Regions from separate parts of the Streptomyces sp. NPDC054887 genome, predicted to be linked through region 1. Evidence: riboswitches for the same ligand, from Rfam matches in the RefSeq annotation. Region 1 holds a riboswitch; each other region holds the start of a gene.
The links. Region 1 has a riboswitch for cyclic di-AMP ahead of ACWGH0_RS18650 (LysM peptidoglycan-binding domain-containing protein). Riboswitches for the same ligand answer to the same signal wherever they lie in the genome.

Region 1 (5,427 bases):
CCATTTCCACCGAGCAATTCGACCGCGTCATGAAGACGAATCTCTACGGAATGTTCTGGCTGTCGAAGATGGCGCTCCCCCATATGCCCGAGGGAAGCAGCATCATCAACTCCTCCTCCGTCCAGGCGTACAAGCCCAGCCCGCATCTGCTGGACTACGCGATGACGAAGTCCGCCATTGTCGCCTTCACTCAAGGGCTCGCCCAGATGGTGGCGTCCAGCGGAATCCGCGTCAACGCGGTCGCCCCGGGGCCGGTGTGGACGCCTCTTATTCCGGCGACCATGCCGGACACCACGGAGTTCGGAAAGCAGTCGCCCCTGGGGCGGCCCGCGCAGCCGGCGGAGATGGCTCCGGCGTACGTGTTCCTCGCGTCCCCGCAGGCGAGTTACATCACGGCCGAGATCGTCAACGCCACCGGCGGCACGCCCCTGCCGTGACGCCCGCGCCGGCGCTCACTTCGATGTGCGGGGATCCGGTTCCGCCGCCCTGCGGTGGGCGGCGGCCTTGAGGCTGTCGGGGACGACCCTGCTCACGAGCCCCTGCGCCTTCGTCCGCACGGATCCGGCGACGATCTTCCTGCGGCCGGCCATCAGCGCCTCGAAGCCCTGCCGGGCCACCTCCTGGGGATCGTCCTTCTTCTGCCGCCCCACCCGGGTGTCGTCCAGGCCGGCGCGGTGGAAGAAGGGCGTCTCCGTGGCCCCCGGCATCAGGGAGGTGACCGTCACACCGGTGCCCCTGAGTTCGTCCCCCAGCGCCTGGGCGAAGGACTGCACGAAGGACTTCGTCGCGTTGTAGACGGCGTGGAAGGAGCCGGGGACGGTCGCGGCGATCGACGACGTGAACAGGAGCCGGCCCTGGTCACGCGCCACCATGTCCGGCAGCAGGCCCTTCGCCAGCCGCACGGTGGAGGTGATGTTGAGGTCGATCACGCGCTCCTCGTCCTCGATGCCGGTGTCGAGGAAGGCCCCGCCCTGCCCGATGCCGGCGTTGAGCGCGGCGGCGTCGACGGGCCGCCCGGTCGCCGCGACGGCGCCGAGCAGGCGGTCGGTCCCCTCCCGGGTGGCCAGATCGGTGCGCACGACGTGGACGACGGCTCCGCGGTCCCGCATCTCGTCCGCCGCCGCGCCGATCCCGGCGTTCTCGGCGGCGAGCACGAGGTCGAATCCGTGCCCGGCGAACTGCCTGGCCAGCTCGTAGCCGATGCCGGTGGAGGCGCCGGTGACGACGGCCAGCGGCCTGGTCCTGTTCTCAGTCATGATCAGCGGATACCCGCGTGAGGATTTTTTATATCCATCTGATCCTTTTTGTCCGGCTCCGAACATGCCGGTTCTGGCCGAGGCGAGGTCGGCACACCCCCGCGCACCACCGGGAAACCCAACTTCCGTACACGGGCGGGCCATTCACCCCGACACACTGGCAAGATGCCCGTTTCCGGCAGGTAATAACCGACATGAGCGGTTCGCCGGAAAGGCCGCCGCAGGCCGCCGCTCGTGATACCAGTCACGTCCTCCGGGGAATGCGAAAACTCTGCCCACCGTCAGTTCCGGTACGCCGGAAGAAAGTTGGGTTTCCCGCCCACGCACAGTGACAGGAGTTCCCACGCCCGGATACGCCCGGAGATTGCCGCGGCGAATGCGGGGCTTGTTCTTCGCGGCTCCTCTCGCTTACGGTCACCCCCAATCCGGGTGGACCGCCGAATCCTGCCGCCGTCCGGAATCCACAACCCACTCACACTCACGTACGGCAGGAGCGGGGGACCCAGGTAAGCCGCCGATCCGGGAATCCGGAACGGCTTGGGGTGAAGTCGCACCGACCGTGCGACCGGGCATCTCCAGCCCGAACCCGACAGCTCACCTCGCAGGCGACGGAGAGGAATTCGTCATGCCCTCGAAGGGTAAGCACCGCCGTTCCCAGACCAGATCGCTCCGCCGCGGCTTCATCGCCGCCGGTACCGGTGGTGCCGCGCTGATCCTGCCCCTGCTGGGCGCGACCACCGCGGGCGCGGCGCAGCCCGCCGCCGCCGCGAAGGCCGCCCCCAAGACCTACACCGTGGTCTCGGGCGACTCCCTTTCCAAGATCGCCGATGACCACTCGCTGAGCGGCTGGAAAGAGCTGTACGAGGACAACCGCGCGGTCATCGGCGACAAGCCCTCGCTGATCCACCCCGGTCTCAAGCTGACGATCGGCGCGAAGGCCAAGGCGCCCGCGAAGGCCAAGGCGAAGGCCGCCCCGGCCGCCGACCGCGCCGACCGCTCGCAGGCCCGTGCCGCCGTGGCCAAGACCACGACGTACACGAACGACCTGGACGGCTGGATCAAGGAGTCGCTGGCCATCATGGCCAAGCACGGCATCCCCGGCACGTACGAGGGCATCCACCGCAACATCATGCGCGAGTCCTCGGGCAACCCGATGGCCATCAACAACTGGGACTCCAACGCCGTGGCCGGTACGCCGTCCAAGGGCCTGCTCCAGGTCATCGCGCCCACGTTCGCGGCCTACCACGTGCCCGGCACCTCGATGGACAGCTACGACCCGGTGGCCAACATCACCGCCGCGTGCAACTACGCGGCCGACCGGTACGGCTCGATCGACAACGTGAACGGCCCGTACTAGAAGAACCCGCTGCCTGCCCCGGCGAGACCCTTGCGGGCGTCTCGCCGGGGCAGGCAGAGCAATAGCGCGCCCCATAATTTGCGCAAAATGTTAGAAATAGGGCATGAGCGGACGTCCCGGACGACCCAGGGGTGTCGGGTCACCACGCTCGTCTCGGCGAGGGGTGCGTTCCCGGCTGGAGGTACGCAGCGCCGCCGGTCAGGTGCTCCTCCTCCAGATCGTCGTCGCCGTGCTGCTGATCACCGCCGCCGTCGTCGCGCTCGCGTTCCAGACGCGCAACGACAGCGAGCTGGACGCCCGTAACCGCTCCCTCGCCACCGCCGAGGCGTTCGCGGACGCCCCCGGCACCGTCGAGGCCCTGCGCTCCCCCGATCCGACCTCCGCGCTGCGCGCCCACGTGGGCGCGGCCCAGCGGGGAGCGGGCGTGGACTTCATAGCCGTGATGAGGCCGGACGGCACCCGGATCGCCGACACCGACCCGGCGCTGGTCGGCGGGCGCGCCGAGGGCGTCGGGCGGGCGACGGCCGGCGAGCCCTTCACCGAGATCTTCGAGGGCGCCCCGAACGACGCGGCGCGGGCTGTCGTCCCCGTCACCGACACCACCGGTGCCGTCGTCGGTCTGGTCGCCGCCGGTGTGACGGTCGAGAACGTCGGGGACGCCGTCGACCGCCATCTGCCGATACTGCTCGGCTCCGGCGCAGCGGCCCTCGCGCTGGCCGTCGGCAGCGCCGTCATCGTCAGCAGGCGGCTGCGGCGCCAGACGCACGGCCTCGGGCCGACCGAGATGACCCGGATGTACGAGCACCACGACGCCGTTCTGCACGCCGTCCGGGAGGGCGTGCTCATCGTCGACGACGACGGGCGGCTGACGCTGGCCAACGACGAGGCGCGCAGGCTCCTCGAACTGCCCGCCGGCGCGGAGGGGCGCCACGTCACCGAGCTGGGCCTCGACGACGCCGTCGCAAGGCTGCTCGTCTCCGGCCGCACCGTCACCGACGCGGTGCACCTGGCCGGGGACCGGCTGCTGGCCGTCAACACCCGGCCCACCGCCCCGTACGGCGGACTGCCCGGCACCGCCGCCACGCTCCGGGACACCACGGACCTGCGGGCGCTGTCCGGTGCGGCGGAGGTGGCCCGGGAGCGCCTGAAGCTGCTGTACGAGGCCGGGGTGCGGATCGGCACCACGCTGGACGTGGTGCGCACCGCGGAGGAACTGGCGGAGGTCGCGGTCCCCGGGTTCGCCGACTTCGCCACGGTGGAGCTGCTGGACCCCGTACTGCGCGGCGAGGAGCCGGACGGCGCCCACACCGAGATGCGGCGCGCGGCGGTGAGCGGCGGGCCCGCCGAACGCCCGTTCCAGCCGGTGGGCGACCTGATCAGGTTCGTCGTTCCCACGACGCCCATGGCGGCTGCTCTGTCGAGCGGCCACGCGGTCCTGGAGGCCGACCTGGTGGTCGCCCACGGCTGGCGGTCGCAGGACCCGGAGGGCGCCGACCGGGCCCTGGCCTTCGGCATCCGTTCCCTGGTCTCGGTGCCGCTCCAGGCCCGCGGGGTCGTCCTGGGCATGGCGAACTTCTGGCGCTCGGAGGCCACCGAGCGGTTCGGCGAGGAGGACCTGGCGTTCGCCGAGGAGCTGGCCGCCCGCGCCGCGGTCGCCATCGACAACGCCCGCCGCTTCAGCCGCGAGCACGCCATGGCTGTGACGCTCCAGCGCAGCCTGCTGCCGCGCGTCCTGCCCGAGCAGGACGCCCTGGACGTGGCCTACCGCTATCTGCCCGCGCAGGCCGGGGTGGGCGGCGACTGGTTCGACGTCATCCCGCTGCCGGGCGCCCGGGTGGCGCTCGTGGTGGGCGACGTCGTCGGGCACGGCCTGCACGCCGCCGCCACCATGGGCCGGCTGCGGACCGCGGTCCACAACTTCTCCGCCCTGGACCTGGCCCCGGACGAACTCCTGGGCCACCTCGACGAGCTGGTCTCGCGCATCGACCACGAGGAGGGGGGCGACGGCGGCGACGGCATCTCGGGCGCCACCTGCCTGTACGCGATCTACGATCCGGTCTCCGGGGTGTGCTCCGTGGCCACGGCGGGGCACTTCGCGCCCGCCCTGGTCCGCCCCGACGGCACGGTGGAGTTCCTCGAAGTGCCGGTCTTCCCGCCCCTCGGTCTGCACGGCCTGCCGTTCGAGACCGCCGAGGTACGGCTGCCGGAGGGCAGCCGCCTCGTGCTCTACACCGACGGGCTCATCGAGCACCGCGAGCGCGACATCGACTCCGGACTGCGCCTGCTGCGCCGGACCCTCGCGGACCCCTCGGACCCGACGCCCGAGGAGACCTGCCAGGCCGTGTTCGACGCGATGCTGCCCGAGCACCGCAGGGACGACATCGCGCTGCTGGTGGCCCGCACGCACCTGCTGGACCGCACGCGCGTCGCCGACTGGGACGTACCGTCCGACCCGGCGGCCGTCGCCCCGGTGCGCGCGGCGTGCGGCCGGCAGCTGGAGACGTGGGGGCTCGCGGACATCGGGTTCACGACCGAGCTCATGCTCAGCGAGCTGATCACCAACGCGATCCGCTACGGCTCGGAGCCCATCCACGTGCGGCTGATGTACGAGCGGGGGCTGATCTGCGAGGTGTCGGACGGCAGCAGCACCGCGCCGCACCTGCGGCGGGCCGCCACGACGGACGAGGGCGGCCGCGGGCTGTTCCTCGTCTCGCAGTTCGCGGGCCGGTGGGGCACCAGGTACACGCCGACCGGCAAGGTCATGTGGGTGGAGCAGCCCCTGACCGACGGTCAGCAGCCCGTCCCCGAGCTGGA
Region 2 (5,427 bases), on a different contig from region 1:
GGCCGGTGGGCCCAGCCGGCCGCGCCCGGACCGCAGGCCCCATCGTCACTGTCGGAGGCCCTCGTTAGGGTCGACGGGTGTACGAAAGCGCTCCGCACCCCCGGCAGCACCCGGCGGTCCCGGACTGCGAGCAGCAGCCGCGGTTCACCGCCGTACCGCCGCCTGCCCACTGGCGCTACCGGCCGCGCCGGGCCTGGTGGCGCACCAGGGCGGTGCGCGCGGGCGCGGTGATCACGGCGCTGGCGCTCTGCGCCCTGGTGATCCTCGCGATCGTCCGCGACCAGACCGGCACGCAGGGCTTCCTGGTCGGTCTGGGGCTCGCCGTGCTGCCGGTGCCGTTGCTGGCGTCGGCGTTCCGCTGGCTGGACCGGGTGGAGCCCGAGCCCTGGCGGAACCTCCTCTTCGCGTTCGCGTGGGGCGCGTTCGCGGCCGCGCTCGTCGCGATCATCGCGAACAGTTTCGCGACCCGCTGGATAGCCACGGCCACCGCCGATCCGGCGGGGGCCGAATCCCTCGGCGCCACGGTGATAGCCCCGGTCGTCGAGGAGAGCGCGAAGGCGGCGGCCGTGCTGCTGATCTTCGTCTTCCGCAGACGCGACTTCACCGGGGTCGTCGACGGCGTGGTGGTCGCCGGGTTCACGGCGACCGGCTTCGCCTTCACCGAGAACATCCTTTACCTCGGCAACGCCTTCGGGGAGGACCAGCAGGCCGGCGCGTCCGGCCTCGCGTCGGTGACCGCGGCGACCTTCTTCGTACGCATAGTGATGTCGCCGTTCGCGCATCCCCTGTTCACGGTGCTGACGGGCATCGGCTTCGGTCTGGCCGCGCTCGTGCCCACGCGCCGGGGCCGGTGGCGGCGCGTCGCGCCGCCCGTCGCCGGCCTGCTCTGCGCGATGGGGATGCACGCCCTGTGGAACGGCTCGGCGGCCTTCGGGGCCTACGGCTTCTACGCGGTGTACGGCGCTTTCATGGTCCCCGCCTTCGGGCTGCTGACCTGGCTGGTGGTGTGGACGCGTCAGCGCGAGCTGCGGACGATAGCCGCCGAGCTGCCCGCGTACGCCGCCGCCGGCTGGCTGCTGCCCGCCGAGCCGCTCGCCCTCTCCTCGATGCGGGCGCGGGCGCTGGCGCGGGGCGCGGCGGCGCGTACGTACTCGAACGGTGGGGCGGGGCGCACCGGAGGCCGTGCCGCCGCCCGTGCCGTGGCCGAGTACGAAGCCTCAGCCACGTCGCTCGCGTTCCTCCGCCACCGCGCCCACCGGGGTGCGCTGGACGCGGACTTCACGGCCCGTGAGCAGGAGCTGCTGCACCACCTCTGGCAGCGCAGGGAGGTGGCCGGTCCGGCCCTGGAGTACGCGGCGCGCGCCACCGGCCGGGTGCGGACCCCGCCGCCGTGGCCGCCCGCCCGGCCGCCGTACGGGTACGGACAGGGGTACGGGTACGGGCCGCCGCCGCATCAGGACTACGCCGTGTACAACCCGTACCGGCAGGGCTAGCCGAGGCGGACGCGCACGCGGACCGGCAGCCCTGGGCGCGGGGGGCGTGCGTCAGGGCTGCCGGCGAAAGGGGCGCCGCGCGGGGGTGTCCGGCGGGAAACCGTGGGACACCCCGGCACAGTGCGGTGCGAAGGGCCGGAGCCGTCAGACGGTGAGGCCCTTGCCGCGCAGCCACGCGGCCGGGTCGACGCCGGCGCCGTCCGGGGTGTGCACTTCGAGGTGCAGGTGCGGGCCCGTCACGTTGCCCGTGGCGCCCACGCGGCCGATGACGTCGCCCGTGCCGACGTCGCCGGACGTGACGGTCATCGAGGAGAGGTGGCAGTACCAGATCTCCGTACCGTCCTCCAGTTCCAGGACGATGCGGTAGCCGTACGAGCCGGACCAGCCGGCGGACTTGATCGTGCCGCCGTGCACGGCCTTGACCGGCGTGCCCGTCGGGGCGGCGAAGTCGAGGCCGGTGTGCTGACCGGAGGACCACATCGCGCCGGACTGGCCGTAGGTCGAGGTGAGCGTGTACGAGGAGGTCGGCAGCGAGTAGCTGGCGGCCAGCTTGGCGAGCCGCTCCGCCTCGGCCTTGCGCGCGGCCTCCGCCTCCGCCTCGCGCTTCTTCTCCGCGGCCTCGCGCTTCTCCTCGGCCGCCTCGGCCTCCGCCGCGCTCTGCTGCTTCTGCGCCTCGGCCGCGGCCTTCTCGGCGGCCTCCTTCTCGGCGGCCTCCTTCGCCTCGGCGTCGGCGGCGGTCTGCTGCTGCTCGGCCTGCTGGAGGATGCGGGCGCGCAGGGCCTCGCCCGCGTCGGTGGTGCCCTGCTGCGCGTCGGCGGTGGTGACGCCTGCGGTCGTCAGGGGGGCGGCTGCCAGGACCGCCTCGCCCGCCTCACCGGCGTCGGGTTCCGCGTCGTCGGACATCAAAGCGCCGACACCGGGTAGTTGGTCTGCGTCGGGAAGCGAGTCCGCTATCGCGTCGGGAAGGGAGATCGAAATGGCCGGCTTGTCCTGGGCGGTGGCGATGCCACCCGCGCCGACAGCGGCGATGACGCCGACGCCGAGGACGGTGGAGCTGCGGCCGAGACCGCCGCGCTGCTTGGCGACCCGGTGACGGCCGCGCACGGGACGGACGGATTCCTCGGTGGGATTCCATTCCTCCCAGGTCCCCTCCCCGCCGACGTGGTTCCCGGTGTCGTGGGCCGCCCCGTAGGGGGGCATGGCGGTGTGGGGGGCAGGGCTGTTGGACGCCACGTGGGCGTGCTCCTTTCCTTCCTTCTCGCCTACCGGGTTAGCTGACGGGTTCGGAGCAGGAAGGTCTCCTACGAGCCTCTCCGTGGGTACGGAGCGGCCCGATTCACCCCAAGGAACGTGGTTCCCCGGTTCCCTCGCGGGATTCGGCGCGTGCGCACGGTGCCGTCTCTTGCGACGACTGGGACGACCGCGCTGCGTTATCGAACGTTAATAGACACCGGCTCCGGATTCCAAGCTGTTCCAACTGATCGTTAAGGGCCTCGCCCTGAACCAATCAGGACACAAGCCATCACAGCCGGACGAGTTGACCGCCACTCAGAAAACATCCGTCGCATGACGGTTCGTCAATCGTTATGCGGAGGGGCATCCCCCGACTACGCAGCGTGGCGAGCCGTTCCCTGCGGCTAACTTCGGCACATGGTTGTCAACAGCACGCAGTCCGTGGCCGCCCGCTACCGCGAGTTCTCCGAGCAGCAGGCCCGCGGCGTCTCTCCCCTGTACGCGGAACTCACCGCCCGCATCAGCGAGGACGGAGACCTCTGCGCCCTCGTCGCCGCGCTCCCGCCCGGCAACAAGCAGCAGCCCAATCTCCTCCTCGCCGCCGTCCGTTACCTCGGCGGCCGGTACGAGGACTGGGCGTCCTTCCGCGCCTGGACCCTGGCGCACTGGGACGCCGTGCGCACCGTCGTACTCGAACGGTTCACGCAGACCAACGAGCCCGCCCGCTGCGCCACCCTGCTGCCCCTCCTCGCCGCCCTCCCCCAGCCCCTGGCGCTCGTCGAGGTCGGCGCCTCGGCCGGCCTGTGCCTCCACCCCGACCGCTACGCCTACCGGTACGACGAAGGCCCCGTGCTCGGCGCCTCCCCCGTCACCTTCCACTGCCGTACCGAGGGCCCCGTGCCGCTGCCCACCGCGCTCCCGGACGTCGTGTGGCGCGCCGGCATCGACCTCAACCCGCTCGACGCCACCGCCGAGGACGACATCCGCTGGCTCCAGTCACTGATCTGGCCCGGCCCCGCCGAGCGCCCGCGCCGGCAGCTCGCCGCCGTCGAGGCCGTGCGTACGGCTCCCCGGCCCCGCATCGTCCGCGGCGACCTGGTCGACGCACTGCCGGCGCTGGCCGCCGAGGCTCCCCAGGACGCCACGCTGGTCGTCTTCCACACCGCCGTGCTCACCTACCTGCCGCTCGCCCGCCGTGAGCGGTTCGCCGCGCTCGTCCGCGAACTGCCCGGCCACTGGATCTCCAACGAGCACCACACCGTGCTGCCGTGGCTCGACGCCCCCGCCCCCGACGACGAGCACCTGCTCACCCTGGCCCTCGACGAACGCGCGGTCGCCTTCACCGCGCCGCACGGTCAGAGCCTGCACTGGTTCGGCCGTCCGGCAGCCCGGGACGCCTGATCAGACTCACGGTCCTCCGGCGGTCCTGCTGCCCCTCGGCGCGATCAGCAGCACGGGCAGCGCGCGGACGAACCGCGAGGCCGCCCCGCCCTTCTTCCCCACCGTGGTCTCCTCGCCGCGTACCCGGCTGCGGACGGTACCGGGCCCTGCCCAGGCTGGCCGCCGCCGCGCGGCGCGGCCATCGGGAGCGGCCGAACGGGGGACGGGCGGGGGCCGCGGCGGTCCGCGACACGACAGCGGACACAACGAAGGCCCGGATCTCTTCCGAGATCCGGGCCTTCGTCTTCAGTAGCGGGGACAGGATTTGAACCTGCGACCTCTGGGTTATGAGCCCAGCGAGCTACCGAGCTGCTCCACCCCGCGTCGTTGAACCCAACTGTACGCCATGGGGGGACCGCTCCCGACCACGCGCCCCACGGGCCCCCGCCGCCGGTACGGCCGGCGGGCCGGGGCCCGCGGCCGGATCCGCTCAACCCGCCCGCGCCGGAGCGCCGTTACTCGGCGATCTCCGTGCGCTCCCACCACTCGTAGACCGTCACGCGTCCCTGGTCGGTCTCCTGGTGCCGCGACGTGACCTTGAAGTGCTCGTAGCCGCCGCGGTGCGGGATCTTCAGCTCTTGTCCGGGTGGCGTGATCGGCACGATCCGGTCCCGCAGATCGTCCGGCCCGCCTTCGAGAAGCGCCTTTTCCGTCATGCCCACCAGTGTTCCCACGCTTTTGCGCACCCGCATGTCGGAGCACCCGCCCGCGCACGCGTCGGCGCCCCGCCCGATCGGATCGGGCGGGGCGCTGACGTGCGGGTCGACCGGGATGCCCCGGACGCCTCGGGCGGTAGGCCGTGTGGGACTCGAACCCACAACCAACGGATTAAAAGTCCGCTGCTCTGCCAATTGAGCTAACGGCCCTCGGCGAATCACCCCCGAGCATAGCCGCAGCGAGCCCGGTAGCCGATCGGGTATCGGCTACCCGGCCCGTCGCGGAAGGGCGGAGCCCTAGAACAGCCCCTTGTAGCCCTGCCATCCGGTGGCGACCTGGGTGCGGCCGCCGAAGGACCCGCGGCCGTTCCCGTCGTTGCGGAAGAGCTTGCCCGCGGAGTCGCGCACGACGATGTCGGCCTTGCCGTCACCGTTCAGGTCACCGGCTCCGACGAGGGCGTTGTAGGACCTTCCCCAGTCCTTGAAGACCTGCACGCGGCCCTTGAACGTGCCCTCGCCGGTCCCTTCGTAGCGCCACAGGCCGCCGGACCTGTCGTGCGCGAGGAGGTCGGCCCGGCCGTCGCCCGTGAGGTCACCGGCGCCGG
Region 3 (5,427 bases), on a different contig from region 1:
CGCGATCGCGGCCACGGTCGTCACCGAACCCGCGAGCCCGACCAGCGTGTGCGCCTCACGCAGCGGAACGGTCTCCTCGGCGAGGTCGAGCGCGGCCCGGATGTCGGCCCGTACGGCGGAGATCTGCTCGGCGGTCGGCGGGTCGGAGACGACGCCGTCGCGCACCAGGTGGCGTTCGGTCATCCGTACGCAGCCGATGTCGACGGAGCGGGCGGCCCGTACGTGGCCGTCCCCGACGACGAACTCCGTGGAGCCGCCGCCGATGTCCACGACCAGGTAGGGCCCGGTGAGGTCCGTGCGGCCGGCCAGTTCCCTGGTGGCGCCGGTGAAGGAGAACTCGGCCTCCTCGTCGCCGGTGATGACCTCGGGCTCCACGCCCAGGATGTCGAGGACGCCCCGCACGAAGTCGTCGCGGTTCTCGGCGTCGCGGGAGGCGGAGGTGGCGACGAAGCGGGTCCGCCGCGCGCCGTGCTCCGCGATGACCCCGGCGTACTCGCGGCAGGCGGCGAAGGTGCGTTCCAGCGCCTCGGGGGCGAGCCGGCCGGTGCGGTCGACGTCCTGGCCGAGGCGCACGATCCGCATCCGGCGGTCGATCTCGACCAGTTCGCCGGTCTCGGGGTCGGTGTCGGCGACCAGGAGGCGGATGGAGTTGGTGCCGCAGTCGACGGCGGCCACGCGGGTGCTCGTCACTTGCCGTCCTCCTGGAGGTCGTCCCCGCCGCACGGCGTCACGCACGGCCCCTTCGCCCACCACTCGGGCAGCAGGGCGAGCGCCTCGTCCCCGAAGGGGTTGACGCCCGGTCCGGCCGCCAGCGAGTGGCCGACCAGGACGTGCAGGCACTTCACGCGGTCCGGCATGCCGCCCGCGCTGGGGAAGCCCTGGAGCACCTCGATCTCGTCCCGGCGCCGGATGTAGTCCTCGTGGGCGGCGCGGTAGGCGGCGGCCAGTTCGGGATCGTCGGAGAGGCGGTCCTGCATCTCCTTCATCAGGCCGGAGCCCTCAAGGGTGCCGATCGCGCCGGCCGCGCGGGGGCAGGTGAGGTAGTACAGCGTCGGGAACGGCGTGCCGTCCTCCAGGCGCGGGGCCGTCTCGACCACGTCCGGCTGTCCGCACGGGCAGCGGTGCGCGATGGCGCGCAGTCCGCGCGGCGGGCGGCCCAACTGGAGCTTGAACGCCTCGATGTCCGCCTCGGTGGGCTCGGTGCGCGGGGTGGTCGGGGGTGCGGCGTCCATCGTTGCGTTCGTGCCTTCGTGTTCGGTGGTGACTGGTGATTACTGGTTGCCCGCGCGGTCGGCCTTGTCGACGCCGTCCCAGAGGTTGCTGTACCAGGGGCGGTCGGCGGCGCCGCCGTCCTCGCGCCGCCGGTCGCGGGCGTGCGGGTCGACGACGGTGAACCCCGTCTCGCCCGGGCGTACGAGGTGCAGGTGCTCGCGGGCGAGGCGCTCGACGTACGCGTCGTCCTTGAGCCTGGCCTTCTCGTCGCGCAGTTCCTCGACGCGCCGGCCGGCCTCCCGCATCTTCCGCTGCTGCTCGGCGATCTCGCCGCGCTGCGACACGTACTGCCGCATCGGGTAGGCGAGCGCCACGACCAGCGAGCACACGACGAGCACGAGCAGCGCGGCCCGGCCGGTGAGCCGGGAGCGGCGGGCCTGACGGCGCGTCTGCGAGCGGTAGACACGGGCGGCGGTCTGCTCGCCGAGCAGCCGGATCCTGGTGGTGGTGGAGAACCGGTCCCGGTTCTTCCCGGCCATGTCTCTCCCGTCTCCCCTGTACGCGCGTACGTCCCCGCACACGGTACGGGACCGCGTGCGGGGACGTAGGGAGGCTCAGGCTTTCGGCTCCCGGCCGTGCTCAGCCCTGGCCGTGCTCAGCCCTTGCTGTGCTCAGCCCTTGAAGCGGGGGAACGCGCTGCGGCCCGCGTACACCGCCGCGTCGTCGAGGATCTCCTCGATGCGCAGCAGCTGGTTGTACTTGGCGACGCGCTCGGAGCGGGCCGGGGCGCCGGTCTTGATCTGGCCGCAGTTGGTGGCGACGGCGAGGTCGGCGATGGTGACGTCCTCGGTCTCGCCGGAGCGGTGCGACATCATGCACTTGAAGCCGTTGCGCTGCGCCAGCTCGACGGCGTCCAGCGTCTCGGTCAGCGAACCGATCTGGTTGACCTTGACGAGCAGCGCGTTGGCCGACTTCTCCTCGATGCCGCGGGCCAGGCGCTCCGGGTTGGTGACGAACAGGTCGTCGCCGACCAGCTGGACCTTGTCGCCGAGGCGCTCGGTGACGGTGTTCCAGCCGGCCCAGTCGTCCTCGAACAGCGGGTCCTCGATGGAGACGAGCGGGTACGCCGCGACGAGCTCCTCGTAGTACTCCGTCATCTCGGCGGCCGAGCGGGACTTGCCCTCGAACTCGTACACGCCGTCCTTGTAGAACTCGGACGCGGCCACGTCGAGCGCGAGCGCGATCTGCTCGCCCGGGACGTAACCGGCCTGCTTGATGGCCTCCAGGATGAGGTCGAGCGCGGCGCGGTTGGAGTCCAGGTTCGGCGCGAAGCCGCCCTCGTCGCCGAGGCCGGTGGACAGGCCCTTGGACTTCAGGACGGACTTGAGGGTGTGGTAGACCTCCGTGCCCCAGCGCAGGGCCTCGGAGAACGACTCGGCGCCGATCGGCGCGATCATGAACTCCTGGATGTCGACGTTGGAGTCGGCGTGCGACCCACCGTTGAGGATGTTCATCATCGGAACGGGCAGCAGGTGCGCGTTCGGGCCGCCGAGGTAGCGGAACAGCGGCAGGTCCGACGCCTCGGAGGCGGCGTGCGCGACGGCGAGGGAGACGCCGAGGATGGCGTTGGCGCCGAGGGACGCCTTGTTCTCGGTGGCGTCCAGGTCGAACATGGCCTGGTCGATCAGGCGCTGCTCGGTGGCGTCGTAGCCGACGAGCTCCGGGCCGATCTGCTCGATGACGGCGAGGACGGCCTTCTCGACACCCTTGCCCTGGTAGCGGTTCGGGTCACCGTCGCGAAGCTCAATGGCCTCGAACGCTCCGGTGGAGGCACCGGACGGAACAGCAGCACGACCCGTGCTGCCGTCGTCGAGGCCGACCTCGACCTCGACCGTGGGGTTGCCTCGGGAGTCCAGGATTTCCCGGGCTACGACGACGTCGATGGACGGCACGAGCATCTCCTTCTGGGATGTGACGCTAGGGGTGCAGGGTCACTTTCGCCTTGCGACAAGAGCCTAACCGGCTCGGGGGCGTCGGTCGGCCGTTCGCCCGCCCCCTGGGACGAGAAGAGCCCCGAATACCCGCAATAGCGGACGTAACTGCTGGCCCGACTTCCGGCGCACCGGGAGCTACCGGGCAGTAACACGCCCGGCGGGGGCGCCGAAGGCGAAACCCCGGCCCGGCGCGTACGGGGGAGACGCGCCGGGCCGGGGTGCTCGGGGGGTGACCTCGGGTCAGCTCAGGTGGAGCTGCTGGCCCGCGTAGATGACATCGGCGTCGTCGACGATGTCCTTGTTCAGCTCGAACAGCTTCTCCCAGCCGCCCTTGACCTTCTTCTTCTCGGCGATCTTGCCGAGGGTGTCGCCGGACTTCACCTTGTACTCGCCGTCGCCCTTCTCGAAGGACTTCGGGGCGGCGGGCTGCGCGGCCTTCGGCGCGGTGCGGACCTCGCTGCGCGAGGCGGGCTGCTCGGCGGCGCGCGGCGCGGCCTGCTGCTTCGGCTGCTCCTGCTGCGCGGAGGAGGAACCGGAGGTGTCGACGCCCGGGTCGACGCCGTCGTTGGTCAGGCCGCCGGCGCCGGCGCAGGCCCAGGCGCCCGGGCCCTGCATGTCGAGGAGCTTCTCGGCGGTGGCGATCTGCTGCGCCTTGGACGCCTTGTCGGCGGTCGGGGCGTACTGCGTGCCACCGGCGGCGGCCCAGCTGGAGGCGGAGAACTGCAGGCCGCCGTAGTAGCCGTTGCCCGTGTTGATGGACCAGTTGCCGCCGGACTCGCACTGGGCGACGGCGTCCCAGGTCTCGACGGAGGCGGCGGAGGCCGACGTGGCACCCATCAGCGGGACGGCCACAGCGGCGCCGGTGATGCCGGCGAGCGTGGCGATACGAGTGGCCTTGGACGGGCGGCGGTGCTTGGCCTTGCCGGAAAACAGCATGCGACATCTCCTCACCGACGCCTGCGAGGTGAGCTGTCGGGTTCGGGCCAAGTGAGTGCCCGGCGCGCGACCTGGGTCGCGCGGCTTAACCCCAAGCCGGTTCCGTGCGTCTCGCGACGTACGGGCCCGGCGCCTACCTGGGTCCCCCGCTCCTGCCTACGGCGCTTTACGCGTCGGTTCCCCTCGGCCGCCGGCAGGATTCGGCGTGACGGTCGACGGGGCCCGCGGTGGCGAGCGGTTCGACCGTAAACACATGAGCCGGTGATGTTCAAAAAGGCCCATCAGGGAGAAATCGCCCGTCCCGGCCTTCACGCGGCCCATATCCGCGCAGGTCAGGGGCGGCGGGGCGGGATCGTCCGGGCCGGGGACGTGAGTTGGGACAAAGAGACCCTTGTCTCACTTGCTCCAATGTGGACATAGCGGCCCGAACTACCCCCCGAAATCAGCCCAGATCGAGGCTCTGGCCAGGAAGGATCAGGTCCGGGTCGGCGCCGACCGTCTTCTCGTTGGCCGCGTAGAGCTCCGTCCAGCCGCCGCGCACCTCGTGGGCGTCGGCGATGGCCGACAGGCTGTCGCCGGTGCGGACGGTGTAGCTGCCGTCCGGGCGCGCCCCGCCCTCCGCCGTGGCGGCGTCACGTGTCGCCCCGTCACCCCGGGAGGCATGGCGGCCCGCTTCGCGCTCGATGCCCGCTTCGCCGGACACGACCGCGTCGTCCTCGCGGGCCTTCTCACCGCGGTGCTTGCCCTTGGGGGCGGCCTCCTCGTCCTTCGCCCCCTTCTCGTCGGCGGACGGCGGCGCGGGGCTCTCGGGGTCCCCGTCCGTCGTGCGGCCCTCGGAGGAGGCGCCGGAGCGGTCCGCCTTCACGGAGGAGGACGACCCGTCCCGGCCGGCCCCGGACGTCCCGCCGGCCGACGGCTCGGCCGACTCGGAGGCATCGGGGGCGTCGGGGCGCTCGGTGGCCGCCGCGCCCTTCTCCGCCTCGGCGGCCGAGCCGCCGGCCGCACCGTCGTCCGACGCGGCGTCGTCACCCTCCGTCAGGCCGGAGATGAGCGCGCAGCTCGGCCACGCCTCCGGGCCCTGCTCCGCGAGCACCTTCTCCGCGACCTGGATCTGCTGGGAGCGGCTGGCGAGGTCGGCGCGCGGCGCGTAGGCCGTACCGCCGAACTTCTGCCACGTCTCGGGGGAGAACTGGAGCCCGCCGTAGTAGCCGTTGCCGAGGTCGGCGCTCCACATGCCGCCGCTCTCGCAGTCGGCGACCCGGTCCCAGGTCGTGGCGTCGGCGGC
Region 4 (5,427 bases), on a different contig from region 1:
CTTCTCGGTGGCGACCTCGGCGTCGTGGTAGAGCCGGTCGGCCTTCGCCTTCACCTGGGCGGGGGTGAGGACGGGCTCCGCGTGCCCGATGCCGTCGAACGCGGTGGCACTCGCCGCTCCGGCCAGCACGATCGTGAAGGCGGTACGGGTGGTGCTGCCGGTGAGCGTGCGCTGCTTGGGCTTTCGGTGCGTGGCCACGAGGGCGTCCACGTCCTTCCGTCCTGTACGTCGCTGTACGTCCAGCCGCCCGCATCCGGCGGCGTCCCGCACAGGGGGACGGACCGCCGCCGGACTCTCGGCGGGGCGGCCGACTGCCGTTCCGGGGCGGAGCGGCGGTGGGGAGTCGGCCACCTGGGGAAGGACGCTAAACGCGGCGGTCACGGGGCAGTGGCGGAATGACCGACAGTGGTCGAAACAGGCCGCCGTCTGAACGCGGTTGAGAACCCCGCCTGCACCGGAAGCGAGCATTCCACTCTTCCGCGACCGATACGCCGATGGCACGGCAGCCCGGCCGCCGGGCCTGCTATGGCCGCAGCTAGGCTCCGTTTCATGGACGTACTCATCAATGTCTTCGTCGGACTGCACATCATCGGCATCGCCGCGCTGCTCGGCGGCTTCCTGACCCAGATGAAGGCGATGAGCGCCGGCGCCGCCCGGTTCACGCCCGCCATGCTCCACGGCGCGCTGACCATGCTCGTCACGGGCGTGGCGCTGGTGGGCCTCAACCAGGCGGACGACCAGACGGTGAACAACCTCAAGATCGGCGTCAAGCTCGCGATCCTGGTGGTGATCCTCGGGCTGGTCTACGTGAAGCGCGACGAGGAGAAGGTGGAGAAGGCCCTGTTCGGAGCCGTCGGCGGACTGACCGTCGCCAACATCTTCATCGCGGTGCTCTGGACCTGACCTGACCTGCCAACCCCTCGCCCCTCGCCCCTTCTCCCGTGTCCGGGCGGGGCAGGAGCAAGGGGCGAGGAGCAGGCGGTACGCGCCCGGACTACGCGGGGCGGACGCTGCCGTAGATCGGCATGTAGTAGATCGACTCCTCGCGGACGTACTCGCCCGGCTTCGGGGCGTGGATCATCTTGCCGCCGCCGATGTAGATGCCGACGTGGCTGATGTCGTCGTAGAAGAAGACCAGGTCACCCGGCTTGAGATCCTCGGTCGCCACCCGTGTGCCGACGTTCACCTGGTCCCAGGTGGTGCGGGGGAGCGTCACGCCGGCGGCCTTCCAGGCCGCCTGGGTCAGGCCGGAGCAGTCGTACGAGCTGGGCCCCGCCGCGCCCCACACGTACGGCTTGCCGATCTGCGCGCGGGCGAAGGCGAGGACCTTCTCGGCCTTGGCGGCGTACGCGTCCCCGGCGACGGGGGCCGTGCCGGTGCCGGTGCCGGAGTCCGTGCCCGTACCTGCACCCGTGCCTGTGCCCGTGCCCGTGCCCGTGCCAGCGTCGCTCTCGTCCTCCTGCGCCGCTGCCCGCTCGCGCTCCGCCTCCGCCTCCGCTTCGGCCTTGGCCGCCGCTTCCGCCTCGGCCTTCGCCTCGGCCTTGCGCCGCGCCTCCGCCTCGCGCTGCTTCTCCAGCTCCGCGAGCCGCGCCTTCTCCCGCGCGGTCAGCCGCGACAGCAGGTCGCGGGCCTCCGCCAGCTTCCTCTGCACGTCCTGCTTCGAGGACTTGAGGGAGTCCTGCGACTCGGTCAGGCTCTCCAGGCTCCTGGTGGCCTCGGCGCGCTGCTCGGACGCCTGTGCCTGCTGCTCCTGGAAGTCGGTGACGTCGGCCTGCTGGCGTTCCGTCATCCGGTCCATCAGCCGGTTCTGGTCGAAGTACGCCTGCGGGCTGTCCGCGAGGAGCAGCGCGGCGGTCGGCGTGACCGATCCCGACCGGTACTGCGCCGCCGCGTACGTGCCCAGCTTGCGCCGCGCGTCGTTCAGTCTCTCGGTGCTCCGGGCGACCGAGTCGAGCAGGCCGTCCACCGACTTCCGCTGTTTCTCGGTGGCTTCCTTGGCGAGGTTGTACTTCTGCGTGGCCGTGCCGGCCTGGCGGTAGAGGTCGTCGACCTTCTTCTGCACTTCCTCGACGGACGGCTTGCGGGCCGACGGGTCGGCGGGCGCGGCTCCGGCCGACTGGGCGAACAGACCGACCGAGGCGAGTGCCGCCGTCGTGACACCCAGGCCGGGTGCGGTGGTGCGTACCCGGGTACGCGGCTTGCGATGCGACGCCAAGGCCGGCATCTCCTTCCGTGGACCGCCTACCGGGTTAGCTGTCGGGTTCGGGCGGGACAGACGGAAGGTGCCCTACGGTCCGTGGGACTGCGGACCGATTCACCCCAGGTGGTGCGCGTGGGTCCCCGGTTCCGAACCGCACTGGGGCAGGCCGGATTCGGCGTGGGCGACCCGCTCCGGCGCTGTTCGCCGGCTGGGGTACGGGGAGCCCGAGTCGGCACGCTAGCCAACAGTCCTGACCGCTGGGAAGCCCGATGTTCGATATGCCCGATACATGTTCGTGACCTGGCCGAACCGGTTCCGTTTGCGCGCTCCACGGGCCGTCCGGAGGGGCTGGTCGCCCGGCGTGGGCAACATCACACGGCGCGACAGGGGGCGCCCCGGCGTGCGGAGCGGCGGGTATGGCCGGCCCGCTCCCCCCGGGCCCGGGGAATCCGGGGCGGGCTGTCGGTGGTCCCGCCTAAGCTTGGTAGACGATGAGCAGCCTCTTTGACGACAGCTTCCTGGCCGACCTCCAGCACTCGGAGCACGCGAAGGACACCGCCCCGCCGCCCCCCGAGGACCACGCTCCGGAGGAGGTCCCGCATGACCTGTTCGGGGGCGCCTTCGACGTGCCTCCGGCGCCCAGGGACGCGCACTACAGGGACGGCGCGCCCCGCCCCGTCGTGGACGCCGCCGCGCTGCTCGAAGGGCTGAACGAGGAGCAGCGCGCCGCTGTCGTGCACTCCGGGTCGCCGCTGCTCATCGTGGCCGGCGCCGGCTCGGGCAAGACCCGGGTCCTGACCCACCGGATCGCGTACCTGCTGGCCAAGCGGGGTGTGCACCCCGGCCAGATCCTCGCGATCACCTTCACGAACAAGGCCGCCGGCGAGATGAAGGAGCGCGTGGAGCAGCTCGTGGGCCCCCGCGCGGGCCACATGTGGGTCTCCACCTTCCACAGCGCCTGTGTGCGCATCCTGCGGCGCGAGTCGAAGAAGCTCGGCTTCACGTCCTCGTTCTCGATCTACGACGCCGCCGACTCGAAGCGCCTGATGGCGCTCGTCTGCCGCGATCTCGACCTCGACCCGAAGCGCTTTCCCCCGAAGGCGTTCAGTGCCAAGGTCTCGAACCTCAAGAACGAGCTGATAGACGAAGAGACCTTCGCCGGGCAGGCCGCCGACGGCTTCGAGAAGACGCTGGCCCAGGCGTACGCGATGTACCAGGCCCGGCTGCGCGAGGCCAACGCTCTGGACTTCGACGACATCATCATGACCACCGTGCACCTGCTCCAGGCGTTCCCGGACGTCGCCGAGCACTACCGGATGCGCTTCCGCCACGTCATGGTCGACGAGTACCAGGACACCAACCACGCTCAGTACACGCTCGTACGCGAACTGGTGGGCCCCTCGGGCGAGGGCCGGGCGCCCGGCGAGCTGTGCGTCGTGGGTGACGCCGACCAGTCGATCTACGCCTTCCGCGGCGCGACGATCCGCAACATCCTCCAGTTCGAGGAGGACTACCCGGACGCGAAGACGATTCTGCTGGAGCAGAACTACCGCTCGACGCAGACGATCCTCACCGCGGCCAACGCCGTCATCGAGCGCAACGAGAACCGCCGGCCGAAGAACCTGTGGACGGAGGCCGGCGCCGGCTCCCTGATCACCGGGTACGTCGCGGACACCGAGCACGACGAGGCGCAGTTCGTCGCCGAGGAGATCGACCGGCTCACGGACGCGGGCGACGCGAAGGCCGGCGACGTCGCCGTCTTCTACCGTACGAACGCCCAGTCCCGCGTCTTCGAGGAGATCTTCATCCGCGTCGGGCTGCCCTACAAGGTCGTCGGCGGCGTGCGCTTCTACGAGCGCAAGGAGGTCCGGGACGTCCTCGCGTACCTGCGCGTCCTGGCCAACCCCGAGGACACCGTCCCGCTGCGCCGCATCCTGAACGTGCCCAAGCGGGGCATCGGCGACCGGGCCGAGGCGATGATCGACGCGCTGTCGCTGCGCGAGAAGATCAGCTTCCCGCAGGCGCTGCGGCGCGTCGACGAGGCGTACGGCATGGCCGCCCGCTCGGCGAACGCCGTGAAGCGCTTCAACACGCTGATGGAGGAGCTCCGCACGATCGTCGAGTCCGGCGCCGGGCCCGCCACGGTCCTCGAAGCGGTCTTCGAACGCACGGGCTACCTGGCCGAGTTGCAGGCGTCGACCGACCCGCAGGACGAGACGCGCATCGAGAACCTCCAGGAGCTCGCCGCCGTGGCCCTCGAGTTCGAGCAGGAGCGCGAGGGCGACGAGCCGGGCACGCTGGCCGAGTTCCTGGAGAAGGTCGCGCTCGTCGCCGACTCCGACCAGATCCCCGACGAGGACGAGGAAGGATCGGGCGTCATCACGCTGATGACCCTGCACACCGCCAAGGGCCTCGAATTCCCCGTGGTGTTCCTGACGGGCATGGAGGACGGCGTCTTCCCGCACATGCGCGCCCTCGGCCAGACGAAGGAGCTGGAGGAGGAGCGGCGGCTCGCGTACGTCGGCATCACACGCGCCCGCGAGCGGCTCTACCTGACGCGGGCGTCGATGCGCAGCGCGTGGGGACAGCCCTCGTACAACCCGCCGTCGCGGTTCCTGGAGGAGATTCCGGACACGTACCTGACGTGGAAGCGCAGGGGCGCGCAGGCGCCGGCCGGGCCGGTGTCGGGCGTCGCCTCGTCGCTTTCGGCCTCGCTGGCGTCCCGGTCGCGGGGCGGCGGCGCCTCGGGGTTCGCCACACGGCGCACGTCGGACAAGCCGGTGGTCGCGCTGTCGGTCGGGGACCGGGTCACGCACGACCAGTTCGGGCTCGGCACCGTGATGACGGTGACGGGGACCGGGTCGGACGCGCAGGCCACCATCGACTTCGGCGACGAGCGGCCGAAGAAGCTGCTGCTGCGGTACGCGCCGGTCGAGAAGCTGTAGAAGCCCGGGAAGGGCGCGAGCCCTTCACCGCCGCGCCCCGGGGCCCTCGCTCCGGGGCGCGGCGCATTCCGGGGCCGGGGCGTCGCTTCCCTGTTTGTGCCCCGGAACCGGGGGCACTCGGAGCCTGGGATCAGGTCGGGCTGAGGCCGTGACTGCGGAACCAGGGCAGGGGGTCGATGGCGGAGCCACCGCCGGGGCGCACCTCGAAGTGCAGGTGCGGGCCCGTGGAGTTGCCGGAGTTGCCCGCGTACGCGATGACGTCGCCGGCCTGCACCGAGCCGG

Region 2: linked by a shared signal. The riboswitch ahead of ACWGH0_RS01420 (M23 family metallopeptidase) and the one ahead of ACWGH0_RS18650 (LysM peptidoglycan-binding domain-containing protein) in region 1 are both predicted to bind cyclic di-AMP.
Region 3: linked by a shared signal. The riboswitch ahead of ACWGH0_RS06090 (transglycosylase family protein) and the one ahead of ACWGH0_RS18650 (LysM peptidoglycan-binding domain-containing protein) in region 1 are both predicted to bind cyclic di-AMP.
Region 4: linked by a shared signal. The riboswitch ahead of ACWGH0_RS30940 (NlpC/P60 family protein) and the one ahead of ACWGH0_RS18650 (LysM peptidoglycan-binding domain-containing protein) in region 1 are both predicted to bind cyclic di-AMP.

Annotation. Positions count from the first base shown of each region.
Region 1 covers NZ_JBSGYQ010000030.1:61,980-67,406, reverse strand. Annotated here, with positions in the region: gene ACWGH0_RS18660 (SDR family oxidoreductase) at 1-437, shown strand, start outside; gene ACWGH0_RS18655 (SDR family NAD(P)-dependent oxidoreductase) at 453-1,256, opposite strand; cyclic di-AMP (ydaO/yuaA leader) riboswitch at 1,716-1,877, shown strand; gene ACWGH0_RS18650 (LysM peptidoglycan-binding domain-containing protein) at 1,882-2,613, shown strand; gene ACWGH0_RS18645 (SpoIIE family protein phosphatase) at 2,717-5,427, shown strand, end outside.
Region 2 covers NZ_JBSGYQ010000001.1:297,334-302,760, reverse strand. Annotated here, with positions in the region: gene ACWGH0_RS01425 (PrsW family intramembrane metalloprotease) at 78-1,493, shown strand; gene ACWGH0_RS01420 (M23 family metallopeptidase) at 1,638-2,726, opposite strand; cyclic di-AMP (ydaO/yuaA leader) riboswitch at 2,738-2,885, opposite strand; gene ACWGH0_RS01415 (DUF2332 domain-containing protein) at 3,144-4,127, shown strand; tRNA gene ACWGH0_RS01410 (tRNA-Met) at 4,417-4,490, opposite strand; gene ACWGH0_RS01405 (DUF5988 family protein) at 4,622-4,822, opposite strand; tRNA gene ACWGH0_RS01400 (tRNA-Lys) at 4,960-5,032, opposite strand; gene ACWGH0_RS01395 (FG-GAP repeat domain-containing protein) at 5,120-5,427, opposite strand, start outside.
Region 3 covers NZ_JBSGYQ010000007.1:84,366-89,792, forward strand. Annotated here, with positions in the region: gene ACWGH0_RS06070 (Ppx/GppA phosphatase family protein) at 1-690, opposite strand, end outside; gene ACWGH0_RS06075 (DUF501 domain-containing protein) at 687-1,232, opposite strand; gene ACWGH0_RS06080 (FtsB family cell division protein) at 1,272-1,751, opposite strand; gene eno (phosphopyruvate hydratase) at 1,884-3,170, opposite strand; gene ACWGH0_RS06090 (transglycosylase family protein) at 3,447-4,142, opposite strand; cyclic di-AMP (ydaO/yuaA leader) riboswitch at 4,146-4,316, opposite strand; gene ACWGH0_RS06095 (transglycosylase family protein) at 4,585-5,427, opposite strand, start outside.
Region 4 covers NZ_JBSGYQ010000082.1:1,093-6,519, forward strand. Annotated here, with positions in the region: gene ACWGH0_RS30930 (NlpC/P60 family protein) at 1-198, opposite strand, end outside; gene ACWGH0_RS30935 (hypothetical protein) at 550-903, shown strand; gene ACWGH0_RS30940 (NlpC/P60 family protein) at 995-2,215, opposite strand; cyclic di-AMP (ydaO/yuaA leader) riboswitch at 2,223-2,388, opposite strand; gene pcrA (DNA helicase PcrA) at 2,692-5,145, shown strand; gene ACWGH0_RS30950 (peptidoglycan DD-metalloendopeptidase family protein) at 5,276-5,427, opposite strand, start outside.